DNA from 2 places in the Tatumella citrea genome. Region 1 is predicted to be linked to the other one. Evidence: predicted binding sites of a transcription regulator. Region 1 holds the regulator's gene; the other holds the start of a gene.
The links. Region 1 encodes sigma-54, which starts transcription at its own class of promoters, with help from an activator protein. Its sites were predicted from a motif close to GTTGGCACANNTTTCGCTNT; they were not measured.

Region 1 (5,765 bases):
TGACCTCGGATGATCAGGTAACACTCTACGGGCAGGGATTCCGTTCAACCGGAATGAAGTTACGTGGCAATTTACGGGCCAAAACAGCTGAATTAATTGAAAAGGTCAAAACCGATTATGAAATCCAAAGCCAAAATAAATAGCGTCAGGTTGTTGTTGGTCTCCACGCTGCTTGGTTGCAGCCTGCCTGTGCTGGCGGTGACCGGTGATTCTGATAAGCCCGTAAACATCACGTCGCAAAATCAGTCGATGGATATGCAGGGCAATGTAGCTACCTTCACCGGAAATGTCGTCATTACCCAGGGGACCATCAGAATCACTGCAGATAAAGTCGTAGTGACAAGACCCGGAGGCGACAGCCAGAAAACTCTGGTGGACGGCTATGGCAATCCTGCCACTTTCTACCAGATGCAGGATAACGGTAAGCCGGTCAAAGGCCATGCAGCAAAACTGCATTACGATCTGGCAAAAGACCTGGTTGAGCTGACCGGCAACGCATACATTGAGCAGTTGAACAGCAATATCAAAGGTGACCGCATTACCTATCTGGTGAAAGAGCAGAAAATGCAGGCTTATAGTCAGGGTGGCGAACAAAAACGTGTGACCACAACCCTGATGCCTTCTGAGCTTCAGAACAATAATAAACCGGCACACCCTACCAAGAGTCAATAACAGTTATGGCGACGTTAATAGCAGAAAATCTGGCAAAAGCTTACAAAGGCCGCCGGGTCGTTGAAGATGTTAGTCTGGAAGTAAAATCAGGCGAAATTGTCGGATTACTGGGGCCTAACGGGGCCGGTAAAACCACCACGTTTTATATGGTGGTGGGCATTGTGCCAAGGGATGCAGGGAAAATTATTATCGATAATGATGATATCAGCCTGCTGCCACTGCATGCCCGTGCACGATTAGGTATTGGTTATTTACCGCAGGAAGCATCGATCTTCCGTCGTCTCAGTGTTTACGATAATCTGATGGCTGTATTACAGGTTCGTAAAGACCTTAACGCAGAACAGCGTGCTGACCGCGCCAATGAGCTGATGGAAGAGTTCCATATTGAACATTTGCGCGACAGCATGGGCCAGGCACTGTCGGGCGGTGAGCGCCGCAGGGTAGAAATTGCCAGAGCACTGGCAGCCAATCCGAAATTTATTTTGCTGGATGAGCCTTTTGCCGGTGTTGACCCGATATCCGTGATCGACATTAAAAAGATCATTGAGCATCTGCGTGATAGTGGTCTGGGCGTTCTGATTACCGACCATAACGTCCGTGAGACGCTGGCAGTTTGCGAGCGGGCGTACATTGTCAGCCAGGGGAAACTGATTGCCCATGGCACCCCGGAGCATATCCTTGCCGATGAACAAGTGAAACGCGTTTATCTCGGTGAAGAGTTCCGGCTCTGACTCTGTTAATGTGTCCTTAATGAAATTTTCTCAGGAAACTCATTCCTCACTATGAAGCAAAGTTTGCAATTCAGGCTCAGCCAACAACTGGCAATGACCCCCCAGTTGCAGCAGGCGATACGACTGTTGCAACTTTCTACGCATGAATTACAGCAGGAACTGCAGCTGGCACTGGAAAGTAATCCGTTACTGGAACAGACCGAAGTTCTTAACGAAGTGGATTCTGAGGAGTCGGGTGAAACTGCATCTCTGGACACCCGTGAAGCATTAGAGCAGAAAGATATGCCGGAGGAACTTCCTCTGGATGCCACCTGGGATGAAATATATACCGCCGGCACTCCATCCGGTACAGGTACTGATTATCAGGACGATGAACTACCTGTTTATCAGGGAGAAACCACCCAGTCACTGCAGGATTACCTGATGTGGCAGGTTGAACTGACCCCGTTCAGTGATACTGACCGTGCGATTGCCACTTCGATAGTTGATGCTATTGATAATACCGGCTATCTCACTGTTCCCCTGGAAGATATTCTGGAAAGTATCGGTGATGATGAACTGGGTATTGAAGAAGTTGAAGCTGTTCTGAAACGGGTACAGCATTTTGACCCTATTGGTGTGGGTGCCCGCGATTTGAAAGACTGTCTGCTGGTACAGCTTTCTCAGTTCAGCCCGGACACACCGATGCTGGAAGAAGCACGGTTAATTGTCCGGCAACACCTGGATCTGCTGGCTAATCACGATTTCCGTAGCCTGATGCGTGTCACCCGCCTGAAAGATGATGTGCTCAAAGATGCAATGGCTCTGATTCAGTCACTGGACCCTCGTCCCGGACAATCCATCCATACCGGTGAATCTGAATATGTAATCCCGGATGTGTTGGTGCGTAAAACCGGCAACCAGTGGACCGTCGAACTGAATACCGACAGTCTGCCACGACTCCGTATTAATCAGCACTATGCCGCAATGAGTGGCGGAGCGCGCAACGACAGCGACAATCAGTTTATCCGCAGTAATCTACAGGAAGCCCGCTGGCTGATTAAAAGCCTGGAAAGCCGAAATGATACTCTGTTGCGGGTTACCCGCTGTATTGTCGAACAACAGCAGGCCTTTTTTGAACAAGGCGAAGAATACATGCGGCCCATGGTACTGGCCGACATCGCTCAGTCAGTCGATATGCATGAATCCACTATTTCGCGGGTGACAACCCAGAAATATCTGCACAGCCCGCGCGGCATCTTTGAACTAAAATATTTCTTCTCAAGCCATGTCAGCACCGAAGGCGGTGGGGAAGCCTCGTCAACGGCTATCCGGGCACTGGTCAAAAAATTAATCTCATCGGAAAATCCGGGCAAACCCTTGAGTGACAGTAAACTCACCTCTATGTTATCTGAACAGGGGATTATGGTTGCAAGACGTACTGTTGCCAAATATCGCGAGTCTTTATCTATCCCGCCATCAAACCAGCGTAAACAGCTGCTTTGACATCATGAGAAGGAAAGCCTATGCAACTGAACATTACCGGACAACAAATTGAAATTACCGAAGGACTGCGCCAGTTTATTCACACGAAGTTTGCCAGACTGGAGCATTACTTTGAGCATATCAATCAGGTATATATTGTCCTGAAAGTTGAAAAAGTTCAGCAAATTGCAGATGCAACCTTACATGTGAACGGAGGTGAGCTCCATGCAACAGCAACAACCGATGATATGTATTCCGCTATTGACGGACTGACTGACAAACTGGCGCGACAGTTAACCCGTCACAAAGAAAAACTGAAACAGCATTAGTTTCAAACTGGTTTATCCCATTAAACAAACAGCAGGCATTGCCTATCCGTGGCTGCTTTTACCCGCAGATATTGCTGTTGAGCAATTCAAAGAGTAATACTGCAGGGTAAGTGACCGCCATCTTCGGAAAACAGGCAGATGAATCTGCAAGCGAAAGAATATGAATAGTGATCTGACACTTGAACTTAGCCATGTGCTTACTCTGGAATGTACCCGTAACAACGTACATTGTCAGAGTAAAAAGCGGGCGCTGGAGATAATAAGTGAACTGGCAGCGACTCAGCTGAATCTGCCACACCAAACTATTTTTGAGACTATCCTGAACCGTGAGCGGATGGGAAGCACAGGAATAGGCAACGGGATTGCAATCCCTCACGGTAAACTGGAAGAAGATACGCTCAGAACCATCGGAGTGCTGATCCATCTTGAGCACCCGATCCCGTTCGATGCGGTCGATAACCAGCCGGTAGATCTTTTGTTTGCGCTGTTGGTCCCGGCAGATCAGTGCAAAACGCACTTACATACCTTATCTCAGGTAGCAAAACGCCTGGCTGATAAAACCGTGTGCCGTCGTTTACGGGCTGCACAAAGTGATCAGGAACTCTACAGTATTATCATGGAAGAGCAGCAAAGCAGCGACGAAAAACAACAATAAATCAGCCTATAGAGCAGGAATTATTACGGGAGAAGGATCATGGTACTGATGATCGTGAGCGGTCGGTCAGGGTCGGGAAAATCTGTCGCACTACGAGCACTGGAGGATATGGGCTTTTATTGTGTCGATAACTTACCGGTCGATCTGTTACCGGAACTGGCTAACTCACTGGAAAAACGTAATATTTCTGCTGCAGTCAGTATCGATGTACGTAATATGCCTGAATCACCGGAGATTTTTGAGGATGCCTTTAACCGGCTATCAGCTCAGTTCTCCCCTCAGTTATTATTTCTTGATGCCGACAGAAATACACTGATCCGTCGTTACAGTGATACACGCCGCCTGCACCCTCTCTCGAGTAAAAATCTGTCACTGGAGAGCGCTATTGATGAAGAAAGCGACCTGCTTGAACCTCTGCGGTCCAGAGCTGATTTAATCATCGATACGTCTGAGATGTCGGTTCATGAGCTGGCTGAAATGCTAAGGACCCGTCTGCTTGGCAAGCGGGAACGGGAACTCACCATGGTATTTGAATCCTTTGGATTTAAATACGGAATCCCTATCGATGCAGATTATGTGTTTGATGTCCGTTTCCTGCCCAATCCTCACTGGGACCCAAAACTACGTCCGCTGACCGGCCTTGACCGGCCGGTAGCTGCGTTTCTTGATCGCCATACTGAAGTTCATAATTTTATTTATCAGACCCGCAGCTATCTTGAGCTATGGTTACCTATGCTGGAAACAAACAATCGCAGCTATCTGACCGTTGCGATTGGCTGTACCGGCGGTAAACATCGCTCAGTATATATAGCTGAACAGCTGGCGGACTACTTCCGCTCACGGGGAAAAAACGTTCAGTCACGACATCGCACACTGGAAAAGAAAAAATCATGACGATCAAACAATTAGTCAAAATCAGGAATAAGCTGGGAATGCATGCCCGCCCGGCAATGAAATTGTTCGAACTGGTACAAAGCTACGATGCAGAAGTCACTCTGCGCAATGAAGCCGGTACCGAAGCTGACGCCAGTAGTGTTATTGCACTGCTGATGCTGGACTCAGCCCAGGGCGGACAGATTGAAGTTGAAGCTACCGGCCCGCAGGAAAACGAAGCACTCCAGGCGGTCATAGAATTATTCAACGCAGGTTTTGATGAGGACTAAATCCCCGCGGCTTCCCGGCTGTTAATACAGGTGATACCTTTTCAGGAACTCCTGTCCTCCCAGTTGCCCCATCTGTTGTGAAATCCATTGCTGCCGTTCGCGGGTATAAGCCGAAGGCGAAGCGGCATGATAGATTATCGGGTTAGGAAGCACCGCAGCAAGTAGCGCGGCTTGCTCCCGGCTCAACTGGCTGGCTGGCTTATGAAAATAAGCTTTCGAAGCAGCCTGTACTCCGAATATTCCCGGACCAAATTCGGCAATGTTCAGATACACCGTCAGAATTCTTTTTTTACTCCAGACCGTTTCCAGACCAACGGTCAGTACTGCTTCCATTCCCTTGCGGATCCAGCTACGTCCGTCCCAGAGAAACAGATTTTTTGCAGTCTGCTGGGACAACGTTGAAGCCCCTCGCATCTCACCATGCTGACGGCTGTCCAGAACAGACTGCATTGCATCAAAATCAAAACCCCAGTGCTGAGGGAATTTCTGGTCTTCTCCGGCAATAACCGCCAGTGGCATCCAGGGTGAAATATCAGACATACTCACCCACTCAGAATGCGCGCGATATTGAGTATCTCCAGACAGAAGTGCACCTATCTGACGTTCAGCCATTACTGCAGAAAAGGGGACCGGGACGACTGAAAACAACAGTATCAGCCCGACAGCAATTCCTGCCAGTAACAAAAACAGACGGAGTACGCGACGCTTTAACCATGATACTGCCCTGTTATGATTTTTTTTCATTCATCCA
Region 2 (5,765 bases), 240 kb from region 1:
AAACAGTTCAGATTCAATCAGATCTTTGGGGATCGCTGCCATATTCAGAGCAATAAATGGTGACTTAGCTCGTGGACTATGGCGATGCAATGCATGGGCGACCAGCTCTTTACCGGTTCCCGATTCCCCGTTAATCAGTACACTGATCGAGGAGCGTGAAAGACGACCAATAATCCGGAACACATCCTGCATTGCCGGAGCTTCACCAATAATATCGGTGGTTGGCCCGCTTGCCGGCTGATTGCGCGGTTGCTGTTGTTCCTGATAATGGCTGATAGCTCGTTCTACCAGAGCCACAGCTTCATCAATATCGAACGGCTTTGGCAGATAATCAAAAGCACCTTGCTGGTAAGCACTGACAGCGGCATCCAGGTCGGAATGCGCAGTCATAATGATAACCGGCAGCATAGGGTGGCGCTTCTTGATTTGTTTCAGCAATGCCAACCCGTCCATTCCGGGCATACGGATATCTGAAAGTAAGACATCCGGTGTTTTGCTGGCCAAAGCCTCAAGCACATCATCCCCGTTATCAAACGCGGTACAGCTTAAACCGGCTCCAGTGAGCGCGCGTTCAAGCACCCAGCGGATGGAGCTATCGTCATCGACGATCCAGACTATCCCTCGTTGCATGGAAACCTCACTGGCGAATAGGCAGGAATACCGAAAATTCGGTATGTCCTGGCCAACTGTTAAATTCTATTTTTCCTGAATGCTGGTCAATCAGGCTACGGGCTATGGATAATCCCAGACCGGTGCCACCTTCCCGCCCGCTAACCATCGGATAAAACAATGTATCCTGCAGCTGCTGGGGGATGCCCGGCCCGTCATCTTCCACATCAATCCGCGCCACCAGACGGTAGCGAACACCATGCAGTGTTAGCTGAAATGCGGTGCGGGTTCGCAGAGTAATCGTGCCTCCTGCCTCTCCCAGCGCCTGTAATGCATTACGCACTACGTTCAGTAAAACCTGTTCAATCTGATCCGGGTCGTGCGGCAGTTCCGGCAGACTTGGATCGTAATCTCTGACCAGGGTAACGTTATCCGGCAACTCCATCGATACCAGGTTAACAATTCGCTCTGCTACCTGATGTATGCTCTGGGTGACGTGCATGCCAGGCTGTTGAGGCCCCAGTAACCGGTCGACCAGATTGCGTAACCGGTCGGCCTGTTCAATGATCACTTTGGTATATTCATTTAACGACGGGTCCGGCAGTGCTCTGGAAAGCAACTGAGCGGCACCGCGTAATCCGCCGAGCGGATTCTTAATTTCATGGGCCAGACCGCGGACTAAATCGCGGGCGGCAACCTGCTGTGCGTGCTGAATCTGTTCCTGGCTAAGACGGCGTTGGTTATCCATCGGCGCCATTTCCAGCAGAATCTGTTGATCAGGATACTGCTGAGCGGTAAGAGACATGATATGAGCCCGGCCATCAACCACAATGGTCACTTCACTGTCAGTAAACCCCAGACCGGCTTGCAGACTTTCCAGCATCACCTCAATATTCAAGGAGAAATAGCCGGTAAGCTCCGGGAGTGGCGTACCAAACAGTTTACGGGAACTCTGCGCCAGCAGTTGCTGCGCTGCCGGGTTCGCGTAATGGATCACCAGGTTGCTATCGACTACTAACACACTATTGATGAGAGAGTTTAAGATCTGCACTGCATCGGGCTGTGTGTTGGATATCATGTTTAAATCTCCGCGTTTACCAGGCAAATGCGCTGCTGTTTACTGTGAGATGAGCGGGCGATTGGCTGGTGTTTTTCGCTGTGTTCGGACAATAAACAGGCAGTAAACCCGGGCTGACTGACCGAAATATCCCTCTGAAACCTGAATTTGCGGAGAAAAAAGCCCATCCGAAGATGGGCTAAAATTTTCCACGGCAACAAAACTACAAGAGAGATTAAACGCTGTAGTAAAGTTCGAACTCTACCGGATGCGGAGTCATACGTACGCGGTCATCATCTTCTTTGCGCAGTGCGATGTAAGCATCGATAGTATCGTCAGTGAAAACACCACCACGGGTCAGGAAGCTGCGGTCTTCGTTCAGTGCATTCAGCGCTTCTTCCAGAGATCCTGCTACTTTTGGAATCTCAGCTTCTTCTTCCGGAGGCAGATCATACAGGTTCTTATCCATCGCATCGCCAGGATGGATTTTGTTGATGATACCGTCAAGGCCGGCCATCAGCAGTGCAGCAAACGCCAGGTATGGGTTAGCCGCTGGATCCGGGAAGCGCGCTTCGATACGACGAGCTTTCGGGCTGGCAACTACCGGAATACGGATTGACGCAGAACGGTTACGGGCAGAGTAAGCCAGCATTACCGGTGCTTCATAACCCGGGACCAGACGTTTATAAGAGTTGGTAGTTGGGTTAGTCAGGGCGTTAATCGCTTTAGCGTGCTTGATGATACCGCCGATGTAGAACAGAGCAGTTTCAGACAGGCCGCCGTATTTGTCGCCGGAGAACAGGTTAGTACCGTCTTTCGCCAGTGACATGTGGCAGTGCATGCCGGAACCGTTATCACCAAACATTGGTTTTGGCATAAAGGTGGCAGTTTTGCCGTAAGCGTGCGCTACGTTATGTACCACATACTTATAAATCTGAATTTCGTCAGCTTTTTTAACCATGGTGTTAAAGCGGGTTGCCACTTCGTTCTGGCCAGCAGTGGCCACTTCGTGGTGGTGAGCTTCAACAACCAGGCCCATCTGCTCCATAGTCAGACACATAGCAGAACGGATGTCCTGAGCTGAGTCGACCGGAGGAACCGGGAAGTAACCGCCTTTCACGCCAGGACGGTGACCTTTGTTACCACCTTCGTAGGCTTTACCGGTGTTCCATGCAGCTTCGATATCATCGATAGCAACGTGGGAACCAGACATGGTAGCGCCAAAACGAACGTCGTCGAACAGGAAGAACTCTGGCTCAGGTCCGAACAGTACGGTGTCTGCAATGCCAGAAGAACGCAGGAAATCTTCAGCGCGTTTTGCGATAGAACGCGGGTCGCGGTCATAACCTTGCAGTGTACCTGGCTCCAGGATATCACAACGAATGATCAGGGTTGGATCTTCGAAGAATGGGTCCAGAACAGCAGTAGTAGCATCCGGCATCAGCACCATGTCTGATTCGTTAATGCCTTTCCATCCGCCGATGGAAGAACCATCGAACATTTTGCCTTCTTCAAAGAAGTCTTCGTTAACCTGGTGAGCAGGGATGGTTACATGCTGTTCTTTACCTTTACTGTCGGTAAAACGCAGATCAACAAACTTAACTTCATGTTCGTTCATCAATGAGAGAACGTGTTCAACGGACATACTAACTCTCCTGAAATATTCATTGTTGTCGTGGGTAGAGAACCTGTACTGGTAAAGGGTCACGAGGCGCCGCGCATTTTCCGGACAATGTTCCCGACAAGCTTCCAACCGTTTCAAACTGTCGTTTTTGCTTGGGTAATACAAAGCGAAATCTGTGCCAACTTTTTATTTTGCAGGAAAACGGGGTGATAGCGGCCTTTTTGCCCCGTTTAGGGGATGCACTGAACCGGCGCGCTGCACCATTATGATCCAAAATCGATTACCTGAAAGCACTATTATGGTGCATAACACCAAAACCAGCATAACATTGCACTAAAATTGAACGTAGTCTGTGCTGATAATCACCGGTTTCAAAAAGTCACTGAGAAAGTTTCAAGGAATACTGTGAACATATTCAGTCTTTCGACTAATCCGTGTACAATAGCGCGCTATTTCTAATGCCTGAGGCAAAGCTGTGATCGAAAATTTGCGTAATATCGCCATCATCGCGCACGTTGACCATGGAAAAACGACCCTGGTTGATAAGCTGTTACAACAGTCTGGTACTTTTGACGCCCGTACCGAAGCGACTGAGCGTGTGATGGACTCCAACGATTTGGAGAAAGAGCGTGGGATTACTATTCTCGCTAAAAACACTGCAATTAAGTGGAACGACTATCGAATCAATATCGTCGATACTCCGGGACACGCCGACTTCGGTGGAGAAGTTGAACGTGTAATGTCGATGGTAGACTCGGTTCTGCTGGTAGTGGATGCGATCGATGGTCCGATGCCACAGACGCGCTTCGTGACCAAAAAAGCATTTGCTCATGGTCTGAAGCCTATCGTTGTTATCAACAAAATTGACCGTCCGGGTGCACGCCCTGACTGGGTGGTTGATCAGGTCTTTGATCTGTTTGTTAACCTGGATGCGACCGACGAACAGCTGGATTTCCCGATCATTTATGCATCGGCAATTCAGGGGATTGCGGGTGATGACCATGCAGAAATGGCAGAAGATATGACGCCACTGTATGAAGCCATCATTAAGCATGTTCCTGCACCAAACGTTGACCTGAACGGTCCGTTACAGATGCAGATCTCTCAGCTGGATTACAACAACTACCTGGGTGTTATCGGGATTGGCCGTATCAAACGCGGTAAAGTCAGACCGAACCAGCAGGTAACTGTTATTGATGCTGAAGGCAAAACCCGTAACGGTAAAGTCGGTAAAGTACTGGGCCACCTGGGTCTGGAGCGTATCGAAAGCACTGAAGCAGAAGCCGGCGATATCATTGCGATTACCGGTCTGGGTGAGCTGAATATTTCTGACACTATCTGTGATCCGCAGAACGTGGAAGCTCTGACTCCACTGTCTGTTGATGAACCAACAGTCAGCATGTTCTTCTGCGTAAATACCTCACCATTCTGTGGTAAAGAAGGTAAATTCGTTACTTCACGTCAGATCCTTGATCGTCTGAAGAAAGAACTGGTGCACAACGTAGCACTGCGTGTTGAAGAGACCGAAGATGCGGATGCTTTCCGTGTATCTGGTCGTGGTGAGCTGCACTTATCTGTACTTATCGAAAACATGCGTCGTGAAGGTTTTGAACTGGCGGTTTCCCGTCCGAAAGTTATCTTCCGTGAAATCGACGGACGTAAACAGGAACCTTACGAAAACGTAACTCTGGATATCGAAGAGCAACACCAGGGTGCGGTGATGCAGGCGATGGGTGAGCGTAAAGGCGATCTGAAAAACATGGACCCGGATGGTAAAGGTCGTGTGCGTCTGGATTACGAAATCCCAAGCCGTGGTCTGATCGGTTTCCGTAACGAATTCATGACCATGACTTCAGGTACTGGTTTACTGTACTCGACCTTCAGCCACTACGGTGATCTGCGTCAGGGTGAAGTGGGTCAGCGTCAGAACGGTGTACTGATTTCTAACGGTCAGGGTAAAGCGGTTGCTTTCGCACTGTACAGCCTGCAGGACCGCGGTAAGCTGTTCCTTGGTCACGGTGCTGAAGTTTACGAAGGCCAGATTATCGGTATTCACTCACGTTCTAACGACCTGACCGTGAACTGTCTGACCGGTAAGAAACTGACCAACATGCGTGCTTCCGGTACTGATGAAGCCACGACTCTGGTTCCGGCCATCAAAATGACTCTGGAGCAGGCTCTGGAATTCATCGATGACGACGAACTGGTCGAAGTGACTCCTCAGTCTGTACGTATCCGTAAGCGTCATTTGACTGAGAATGATCGTAAACGTGCTTCACGTGGCAGCAAAGAGTCTTAACAGACAGCCACGTTGCTGAGCAGTGATACTGATCAAAAAGCCGTCCCCGGGGACGGCTTTTTTTTACCTGTGTCTCAGCTTTCCAGGGTTTCCTGAAGATGTAACCAGCGAACTTTCTCTCCTTCACGGCGGAACACGGCTGTCGCCCAACGAATATTTTCCGGGGCATCCTGGGC

Region 2: the regulator sigma-54 is predicted to act here: its motif matches at 3,454-3,473, upstream of glnA (glutamate--ammonia ligase).

What each region holds. Positions count from the first base shown of each region.
Region 1 is NZ_CP015579.1:193,266-199,030, reverse strand. Features, by position in the region: gene lptC (LPS export ABC transporter periplasmic protein LptC) at 1-143, shown strand, start outside; gene lptA (lipopolysaccharide ABC transporter substrate-binding protein LptA) at 118-672, shown strand; gene lptB (LPS export ABC transporter ATP-binding protein) at 678-1,403, shown strand; gene rpoN (RNA polymerase factor sigma-54) at 1,455-2,888, shown strand; gene hpf (ribosome hibernation promoting factor) at 2,909-3,196, shown strand; gene ptsN (PTS IIA-like nitrogen regulatory protein PtsN) at 3,357-3,851, shown strand; gene rapZ (RNase adapter RapZ) at 3,891-4,745, shown strand; gene npr (PTS phosphocarrier protein NPr) at 4,742-5,014, shown strand; gene mtgA (monofunctional biosynthetic peptidoglycan transglycosylase) at 5,036-5,758, opposite strand.
Region 2 is NZ_CP015579.1:4,443,000-4,448,764, forward strand. Features, by position in the region: gene glnG (nitrogen regulation protein NR(I)) at 1-630, opposite strand, end outside; gene glnL (nitrogen regulation protein NR(II)) at 638-1,687, opposite strand; gene glnA (glutamate--ammonia ligase) at 1,902-3,311, opposite strand; gene typA (ribosome-dependent GTPase TypA) at 3,766-5,589, shown strand; gene A7K98_RS21020 (DUF4440 domain-containing protein) at 5,664-5,765, opposite strand, start outside.